3 regions of the Alteromonas sp. P256 genome follow, and region 2 is predicted to be linked to each of the others. Evidence: predicted binding sites of a transcription regulator. Region 2 holds the regulator's gene; each other region holds the start of a gene.
The links. The regulator FNR, encoded in region 2, switches genes on or off when oxygen is low (the NO sensors DNR and NnrR bind a similar motif). The targets are predictions, from matches to a motif close to TTGATCTAGATCAA.

Region 1 (3,166 bases), on a different contig from region 2:
GCGCCTGCGGCAGCGCCGGTTAAATGAAAAAAGCCCACCAATGCGGCCAAAAAGCCCGCTGATTTCGCTGAAAATCTCAGCATAATAGTGACGCTGCACGGCATAGCAATACCAATAAAAAAGAAAGTGGCATAGCTGTAAGCAAGCATCATAACTAATCCGTCAAACTTTAGAAGAAATGTCAGCACACTAATGAGTACCGATAGACTCAGTATGGCAACACTCGATAATCTAAATTTTAGTAAGGTTGACCACTTAGAAAGTCGAATATTAAGTATGCTGCCTGCAACAAAAGAAAGGGTTGCGAGCAATGAATAGATAGAAAATAACGTTTTGCTCAGCCCATGCTGCTCCATAATCATCGACGGCGCAATAGTGACGAAGCAAAACACGATTCCATAGAGCAATCCACTTGCCACGCCCACCAAGATGATCGGCGCACTACTCTTTTTAATCAACCTGAAGGTTTCACCTGAAACGTTAGGTGAAACCGCCGGGCTGTGAAGTGAAATAGTCTCAGAAGCTATTAAAAGAAGTAATAAGGCTACTCCCCCTATCGCTAAGACGAAATAGAAGATGGCAGAAACGCCTAATTGCTCTCCAATTATAGTGCCTAATAGAGGAGCAATCGCAGGCGCAATAGCAAATGCCATGTTGGTAATGGAGAGAGATATACTCAGTTGCTTTTCATCAAATATTTGCCTCGATAAACCCCGTGACACTGACACTCCGACGCCGCCGCCAAGGCCCTGCACAATTCGACCGAAAAGAAAGCTGCTGTCTGAATCAGCCAATGCAACCAAAAGCGTGCCGCCCATAAACACCAAAATTCCACATAATAGAAAATAACGTTTACTTATGTAATCGCAGAGAATGCCAGACAGTAACTGTGAAGCTGAAAAAGCGATTAGAAAGATAGCCACACTTTTTTCTATAAGGCTAATGTGACTGTCGTAGTTATGGGCTAGGTCGTGGAAGAAAGGAGTATAGATGCTAGTGGAAACCTGCCCCAGTACAGACAGTAACGTGAATGTACCTATTACCAAGTAAAAGTTGTGCCGGGAAAAAGTCGATGCCATGTAAAGATACCGAAAAGCGCTAAAATATCCTGTATAGCAGCTTACCTTTCTCGTATGACAGTTTAACTATCACTCCTATCTTGTATGCTTGCGCCCTTGAGTGAAGCGAAGCGGCATATTTATGAAACCATATTAATGTCAAAAAGATTGATCTGCATCAAATAGAATACTAAACTTTCAGTAATTTCTGAAACTTCAATAGGCACGCAAAATGAAGATGACACCGTTAATCACATCAGCTGTAATGCACTTTGGTGAAATGGGAAGTCGATGGGGCTTTAACAGAACAGTAGGACAGATTTTGGCTCTTATTGTGTTAAACGAAGGACCGATTTCAGCACAGGAAATTGCTGATGCGCTGAATATCTCCCGTGGCAATACCAGCATGGGGTTGAAGGAACTTCAGTCGTGGAGACTCGTCAAACAGCATTTAGTACCCGGTGAACGCAAAGAGTTTTTTATTCCTGCAGGCGATATTTGGACCTTGGCTAATCGCGTGTTTGAAGAGAGAAGAAAACGGGAAATAGACCCAACATTAAGCCTGCTACGAGACTTACTGCTCGATGAGCCTGCAAACGGCACAGAAGCCGGAGCACAAAATAAGCTGAGTGAAATACACGATTTATTGGAATCAATTACGGCATGGTCTGAAGAGCTACAAAATCTTGGACCTGAAAAACTTAATACGCTGATGAAACTCGGTTCTGGCGTAGGCCGTATGCTTGACCTTAAGGATAAGATTTTACCGGGTAAAAATAGCGTTAATTAAGGAGACGTTCTGTGGATGCATTCTTGTTGTCTCGATTACAGTTTGCTTTAAATATCAGTTTTCACATTCTATTTCCCACCATTACCATGGCGATGGGGTGGTTTCTTTTCTACTTTAAAATGCGCTCAAATACATCTGGTCACCCTGTATGGATGCGTATGTACCGTTTCTGGGTGCGGGTTTTCGCGCTAAGCTTCGCCCTAGGTGTGGTGAGCGGTGTAACCATGTCTTTCCAGTTTGGCACAAACTGGCCTGGCTTTATGGAAAAAGTAGGCAATGTCGCAGGCCCTCTACTGGGGTATGAAGTACTCACCGCCTTTTTCTTAGAAGCCACGTTCTTAGGTATTATGCTATTTGGTATTCGCAGAGTTCCTAATTGGCTGCATACCACTTCCACACTTATTGTCGCCCTTGGCACCACAACGTCTGCGTTTTGGATCTTGGCGCTGAATAGTTGGATGCAGACCCCACAAGGGTTTGAGGTCGTTGACGGTGTGGTTTACGCCACCAATTGGAAGGAAATAATATTCAATCCGTCGTTCCCCTATCGCTTTGTGCACATGATGTTGGCATCGGGGTTAACGGCAAGCTTCTTAATCGCCGGTCTATCCGCCTACAGAATGTTAAAAGGCGACGATAAACTTGCGCCTAAACTTGCCCTTAAAACGGCGACTTACACAGCAGCCGTGCTGATACCGCTACAGATTTTTGCGGGCGACATGCATGGGCTTAATACCCTTGAGCATCAGCCGCAGAAAGTAGCCGCTATGGAAGGACTGTGGGAAACCACTGAGGGCGCGCCGCTGCTGTTGTTTGCTATACCGGATGAGGAAAGCAGAGAAAATCATTTCGAAATTCCCATTCCCTATGCAGCCAGTTTAATTCTTACCCACGAATTAAAAGGCGAGATAAAGGGCCTTAATGAGTTTGAGGGGGAGCATCCTCCAGTAGCGCCCGTATTTTACGGCTTTCGGGTAATGGTTGGCATGGGCATATTAATGCTTGCAGTATCCTGGCTAGGCAGTATTTACTTAATGCGTAACCGTTCATTCCCCGTGTGGTTAAAGCGTACTTTTGCCGGTATGGCATTTAGCGGTTGGGTAGCAACCCTTGCAGGTTGGTATGTTACAGAGATAGGCAGACAGCCTTATCTTGTTAGCGGCGTACTAAAAACGACTGACGCAGTAACGCAGCTACCTCCCAGCAATATCGCGATATCATTTACTCTGTATGCCGTCATTTATAGCGGGCTACTTATCGCCTACATCGGCACCCTAATGCTGATGTGTCGCCGAGCGGTTGAGATTGAGGAAATCAC
Region 2 (3,166 bases):
GTTGTTTTTGGTCTAGGTTCACGGCCACAATATCAAAGTGAATAGGGGCGGCGCGCTTCAAAAACAGAAGAATATCAAGCATGGTATAACTGTCTTTACCGCCTGAAAGACATACCATCACTTTGTCATTCTCTTCAATCATGCCAAAGTCGGCTATGGCTTTTCCCACATTGCGACGAAGACGCTTTTGCAGTTTATTGAAATGGTGTTTTTGCTTACTTTGCGCTGCAGCAGAGGACGACGATTCAGCGCCGTTTGTGCCTAAACTCATAATTAACTAACTTGGTTTGTGTAAAAGCCGCTATTATACAATAAAGCGGCTTTTGTTAACTATGCTTGTGTACGTTAAATATCTACGCATACAGTTTCACTACGCCCTGTTACGTACCGTCGCCATTTTTTAGCGTTTTCTTAGCGTAAATAGAGGGCACCTTGAGGCCCTTGTGAGCGCTACACGGTATAGGGCGACACAAATCCGTTAGGCTTTATGGCTAAAACATCGCAATTTAGCGCATCAATAACATGTTCTGCGGTATTGCCAATCAGCGCGGCCGATATGCCAACCCGTCCAACGGTGCCAATGATCACCAACTCAGCATCTATCTCTTTAGCAACTTGAGGGATAACACGTTCAGGTAACCCTTCTTTCACAATACATTTGTTAGGGGCTATACCGTGCTTAGCTGCATGGGCATCCATTTCATCAAGGTGATGATTTTTGACTGCGCTGTGGTATTTTTCTGAATCAAACTCGGGAACCTCTATGGCAATGTTGAGAGGAGTGGCGGGGTAGCTATTGACCAAATTAACATGGCCTTTTAACAGCCGAGCATACTCATTGGCTATGTTGGTTATTTTGTCATTCAGGGCTTCGTGTTCTTCATCTTCGCTGCCCACGTTCACCGCCGCAATTATCTCACCATTTTTAGGCCAGTCATGGTCTTTTACTAACAACACTGGGCGAGGGCATTTTCTCATGAGATGCCAGTCGGTTGGCGTGAATATAACAGAGGCTAGGTCATCGTGATTTTTTGTTGCTTTGACGACTAAGTCTATTTGGTTGTTCAGCGCGTAGTAAATGATGGATTCGTACGCTTTACTGTTCCACTCAACAACGATGTCGATATTGGAAAAACCTTGCTCTTTGAGCTGCTGTGACAGCCGCTTAGATTGGTCTTTAGTCACAGCATCGCGCATGGTATCGCGCTCATCAACGCTTAGCATGGTGGTCATATCGTAAGAAAGGTCGTATACAACCATTAGCGCAGTAACCGTTGCACCTGTTTTTCTGGCAACTTCTAGTGCGCGGCTTAACGCAGGTTGGTTGTCGCGCTCTGCATCGAGAACCGCTAAAATGTGATTACACTCAATCATAACTTCTCCTTCCTATGAAGCTTCTCATTAAGTGTAATAGACAATAGGGAAAATGTGGCTTGTTTTAGATCAAAAATTTAACATATTCATCTTTGCCTTTTACGAAAACAACACGCACTACCCATTGCAAACAATGCTCGGCCCTTTAAGCGCGGAGACTTTGCCGTCGATAGCATCAAAATCGAGTATGGTGATCAGTTTGCCATCCACTTTAATTAGCCCTTCTTTTTGAAAACGACTCAGTAACCGACTAATAGTCTCAATAGTCAGGCCTAAGTAATTCCCAATTTCGTTGCGGGTCATGGTTAAGTGAAATTCTCTGTGAGAGAAACCACGCTCTTCAAAACGCTGAGACAAGTGAGATATAAAATAAAGCAGACGTTCTTCGGCAGTGCGTTTATTGAGCAACATAATCATATCGTGGTCTTGCTTTATTTCAGCACTCATAAAACTCATGATTTGATGGCGAAGCTTCGGAAACTGAACAGACATTTCATCAAGGGTGTCGTAGGGAAGCTCACAAACCATGGCCGTTTCGAGCGCCTGGGTGTAGCTTTGATGTCTACTTTCGCGAAGCGCATCGAAACCCACAATATCACCAGGGAAATGAAAACCGGTTATTTGTTCTTCACCATCTGAGTTAGTCACAAATGATTTAAACGATCCGGTTCTTACTGCAAATAATGACGTAAACGTGTCGCCGTTATTAATTAATGTGTCACCTTTGTGCAGCGGCTTTTTGCGTTCGATAATATCATCGAGAGATTCAATCTCGGTTTTATTCAATGCCACAGGTAAACACAAGTGACTGAAGCTGCAGTTTTGGCAGTGGATAGAGAAACCGCTTCCTTTGCTCATAATTTCTATTCTCTTAAAGTTCACACCCCTAAATGGTACAACATCATTTAGGATAATGCGCTATAAATAAGATAAGCCGCATATAAGGCCATGGCAATGGCAATGTATTGTCGAACAGCACTATGCTTAAACCCCTGAATAATATACTGGCTACCGGTGCTTACAGCAAGCAAGGTTGGAAGTGTACCCAGCCCAAAACACAACATGATACCAGCGCCTTGAATCGCTGAGCCTGCCGCGAGAGACCAGGTTAAAGTGGAATAAACTAGGCCACACGGTAACCAGCCCCAAATAAACCCATAGGGTATGGCACTAAAAGGGGTTTTAAAGGGGAGAAATCGTTTTGAAACCGGCTGGATATAGCGAAATAGATGTTTGCCCACACTCTCAAGCGCAGTAAGCCCTGTCCACCATTTTCCTAAATAGCATGCCAATAAAAATACCATAACGGCACTTAAAATGGACAACGCATAGCTGGCCACGGGTACAAAGTCGGAAGCCATTTTGCCTAAGGCTCCGGTGATTGCGCCTGCGAGGGTGTAGCTGATAATACGACCAATGTTGTATGCAAGAGTGAAGGGAAGTGCAGGTTTATCTTTTGGCGTTACCATTCTAAGCGCCGATACAATGCCACCGCACATTCCAACGCAGTGTACTCCGCCGGCTAAGCCAATCAAAAATGCAGAAAAGTAATTAATCTGATCCATGCTTATCTTGTTCTTGCTGAAGCTTTTTGCGTTGTTCGGCCAGCTTCTTTTCTTCAGGCGGTAAGTCGTCATCAAACAAAATGCTGTAACCTTGTCGGTTTAAGTCTTCAAACTGATTTGATTTAACAGCCCAAAAAAAGATAACGATCGCAAGAGCAACAATGATAATCGCAATGGGTATTAAGACATAAATAATGCTCATGTTATTTGCTCAATAATCGTGTTGA
Region 3 (3,166 bases), on a different contig from region 2:
AAATACAGCAACGAAATGAAAGGGTTTGACTACACGTTTACCGATAGTGCTGAGTTTGTTAAACAGGGCGAAAGTTCTTTTGACGCGCAGCGAGAAATAGAGGCATCAGATGAAAAAGACTTTGATACCTTTATTGCTGACTACTTTGCCGAGCCCCCAGCAAAAAAAAATGCCTGACATAAGTCAGGCATTGAAGGGTTCCAGGGAAACACACATTTTACTAGAACATTAATTAAGACATTCTATGAGCCAAAAGTTCAAAAAGTGGGTTGTTTTTTTATCAAGCTTCATCGTTCTTTTTCCGCTATTCATCGCAGGGTGTGCCACAACACCTCCAAAAAATATTAGCAATCTATGTGAAATTTTTTACGAAAAAGAAGACTGGTACGATGCTGCCGCCGACGTTAGAGATAAGTGGGGCGTGCCCATTCATATCCCAATGGCAATGATGTACCAAGAGAGTTCGTTTAGACACGACGCACTCCCTCCTAAAGATTATGTGTTTTTTGGTTTGATTCCTTGGGGTAGGGTAAGCAGTGCGTACGGATATTCGCAAGCGAAAACACCTACGTGGCAAGACTATGTGAGAGAAACCGATAATTCAGGCGCAGACAGAGACGACTTTGAAGATGCCATTGATTTTATGGGCTGGTTTATCTACAAATCACAAAAGGTCAATGGTGTGTCTAAGTGGGATGCTTACGCCCAGTACCTTAATTACCACGAAGGTTGGGGCGGGTATAAGCGTCGCAGCTACGATAGAAAGCCATGGCTTAAAAAGGTGGCATCAAAGGTCAAAGCGCGCTCGTTACGCTATGCCACTCAACTAAAAACCTGCGAAGAAGATCTTCAGAAAGGTTGGTTTATGAAGCTATTCAGCTAAAGCTACTTCGTAAGGCGTTTGTACTTGTCGCTCTGCGGGCTGTTAAACGCTATTTGAAACTAGCGTAGTAATAAGCAGCATATATCAAAACAAAACCATAAAACATCAGAACAAAAAAAGAGGGGGTAGATTATCTCTACCCCCTCAGCGACGCTAAGCTAAGACCGTTTTTTTGACCCAACGTCGAACAGGCATACTCAATGTATTGCAAATGAGAATGATTTGCAATAACAATTTAGTGTATTTTTTGTGACCCTTCTATTTCTTGATGCAGATCAAGATACCCATGCGAAACCATTCATCCCTTTTTCGCTGTTGATCTAGATCATAACCATAGCTCCCGCGCTCCCATACACTTCAACTATAGATTTTTATTCACGTGCTCGTTTACGTGCTAATTTTTCGTACTTGTGGAGAGAACAATTATGTTGTGGACAATGATTAAAGATCCGGTGGTGTGGGGTTCGCTGTTAGGTATAGGTATTATCGTTGGAATGATGGTGTACTACACCTATTTGTTCATGCACAACAGCGCGGCTGGAAAATAAAGCTGGTTGCTTTAAACGGCAGAGGCAGTCAGGCCTCTATTTTCAAAAAGTAGAGTGGAGCTACTGTTTGCCAGCCATTACCGGCACATCAAGCAATACCAGTAAAGCAGCTTTACCGCCATACTCTAATGGGGCCTGGTGAAACGCTTTAACGTGGGGATGTTGAACCAAGTAATGGGGCAGGGCGGCTTTCAGTACGCCCTGACCAAAACCGTGCATAATACAGGCGCAGTCTACAAGGTCTTTTCTCGCGGCGTAAATGAGCGCGGCAATTTCATCTTTTGCTATTTCTCTTGTCAGTCCGTGAAGATCTAAATGTAGCTCTGGCGAAAAATCACCTCGTCGCAATTGCTTTAACACATGGGTGGGCACATCGCTGCGGCAATAACGCATCGGGCCTTCTTGTGGCAATACGGCTTGGTACATGTCTGAAAAGTTAAACGACGCCGCGAGTTGTTTACTGTGTTTAAGATTTTTAGCCGACGACTGCTGTTTCTTCTTAAACAGTTCTACTTGTTTATTTGGCTCTACTTTATCTTGCGCCAACGGCTTTACGCCAACCATGGCGTCGGTAAACGAAAAGGTATCTTCTTGAGCAGCAGGCGCGTGCGTACTTTGCCGCTTTTTTAACGCTTTCAATTCTTTTTTAAACACTTTCATAATGAATCTAATCTGCATTGGGCTTTCAAAGAAGCAAGAGGCTTCTGTCAAAAGCGAGCGTTAATAAAATACCTTTCGACGCTGCCTCACCCACAGTTAATTATGTGAATTAGCATGAAGTTTGGGTATGATACCAGCTTTCAAAATATTGATGTACCCAAACGCTATGACCGATAAGTTTTACCTAGAAGAAGCCATTGACGATCTGCATACATTGCTTGATATGACCCGATGGGCAACAAGCCGTTTTAATGACGCTGAACTCTACTTTGGTCATGGCACGGACAATGCGTGGGACGAAGCCACAAGCTTGGTATTGCAAGCCCTTCACCTTCCACATCCTATCTTATCGTCAGTGGGAGATCATATATTGTCTTCTCGCCTTACAAAAAGTGAGCGTGAGAAAATAGCAGAGCTTGTATTAAAGCGTGTACAAACACGCATGCCTTTGCCCTACATGACTAACGAAGCATGGTTTTGCGGTATGCCGTTTTATGTTGACGAACGAGTGCTCATTCCTCGTTCACCCTTTGCTGAGTTAATTCAAAACCACTTCTCGCCGTTTGTAGAAAACGAACCGTCGAACATTCTTGATATGTGTACTGGGGGAGCCTGCATTGCAATAGCACTCGCCCATGCTTATCCAGAAGCGCAAGTAGATGCGGTGGACATTAGCTCAGACGCACTTGAAGTGGCAGATATCAACATACAAGAGCATGGCCTTAGTCATCGCGTTTATCCCATTAAGTCTGATTTATTCACAAGCCTTGAAGGGCAAAAGTACGATTTAATTATTTCAAACCCGCCGTATGTTGATGCACAAGATATGGCAGATCTCCCAGAAGAGTATCATCATGAGCCAGAACTCGCGCTAGCCGCAGGGGAAGATGGCCTTGATTTGGTGGATACCATGTTGCGTCAGGCCCCCTCGTATTTAAATGATGGCGGTTGGCTATTTATCGAAGTGGGTAATAGCGAAGTGCACATGAATGAGAGATTTCCTGGCTTAGAAGTTATTTGGTTAGAATTTGAAAACGGCGGCCAAGGCATCTTTGCTGTGAATAAAGACACACTG

Region 1: V7R39_RS12210 (GbsR/MarR family transcriptional regulator) is a predicted target of FNR. The motif match lies at 1,227-1,240, and genes of this name have one in related genera.
Region 3: V7R39_RS00605 (DUF3149 domain-containing protein) is a predicted target of FNR. The motif match lies at 1,149-1,162, and genes of this name have one in related genera.

Annotation. Positions count from the first base shown of each region.
Region 1 is NZ_JAZETM010000007.1:74,393-77,558, forward strand. Features, by position in the region: gene V7R39_RS12205 (MFS transporter) at 1-1,079, opposite strand, end outside; gene V7R39_RS12210 (GbsR/MarR family transcriptional regulator) at 1,291-1,848, shown strand; gene V7R39_RS12215 (cytochrome ubiquinol oxidase subunit I) at 1,860-3,166, shown strand, end outside.
Region 2 is NZ_JAZETM010000003.1:367,834-370,999, forward strand. Features, by position in the region: gene ttcA (tRNA 2-thiocytidine(32) synthetase TtcA) at 1-271, opposite strand, end outside; gene uspE (universal stress protein UspE) at 451-1,374, opposite strand; gene fnr (fumarate/nitrate reduction transcriptional regulator Fnr) at 1,492-2,232, opposite strand; gene V7R39_RS07335 (sulfite exporter TauE/SafE family protein) at 2,280-2,939, opposite strand; gene ccoS (cbb3-type cytochrome oxidase assembly protein CcoS) at 2,926-3,141, opposite strand; gene V7R39_RS07345 (heavy metal translocating P-type ATPase) at 3,143-3,166, opposite strand, start outside.
Region 3 is NZ_JAZETM010000001.1:137,770-140,935, reverse strand. Features, by position in the region: gene gshA (glutamate--cysteine ligase) at 1-177, shown strand, start outside; gene V7R39_RS00610 (transglycosylase SLT domain-containing protein) at 245-883, shown strand; gene V7R39_RS00605 (DUF3149 domain-containing protein) at 1,309-1,431, shown strand; gene smrB (endonuclease SmrB) at 1,492-2,091, opposite strand; gene prmB (50S ribosomal protein L3 N(5)-glutamine methyltransferase) at 2,258-3,166, shown strand, end outside.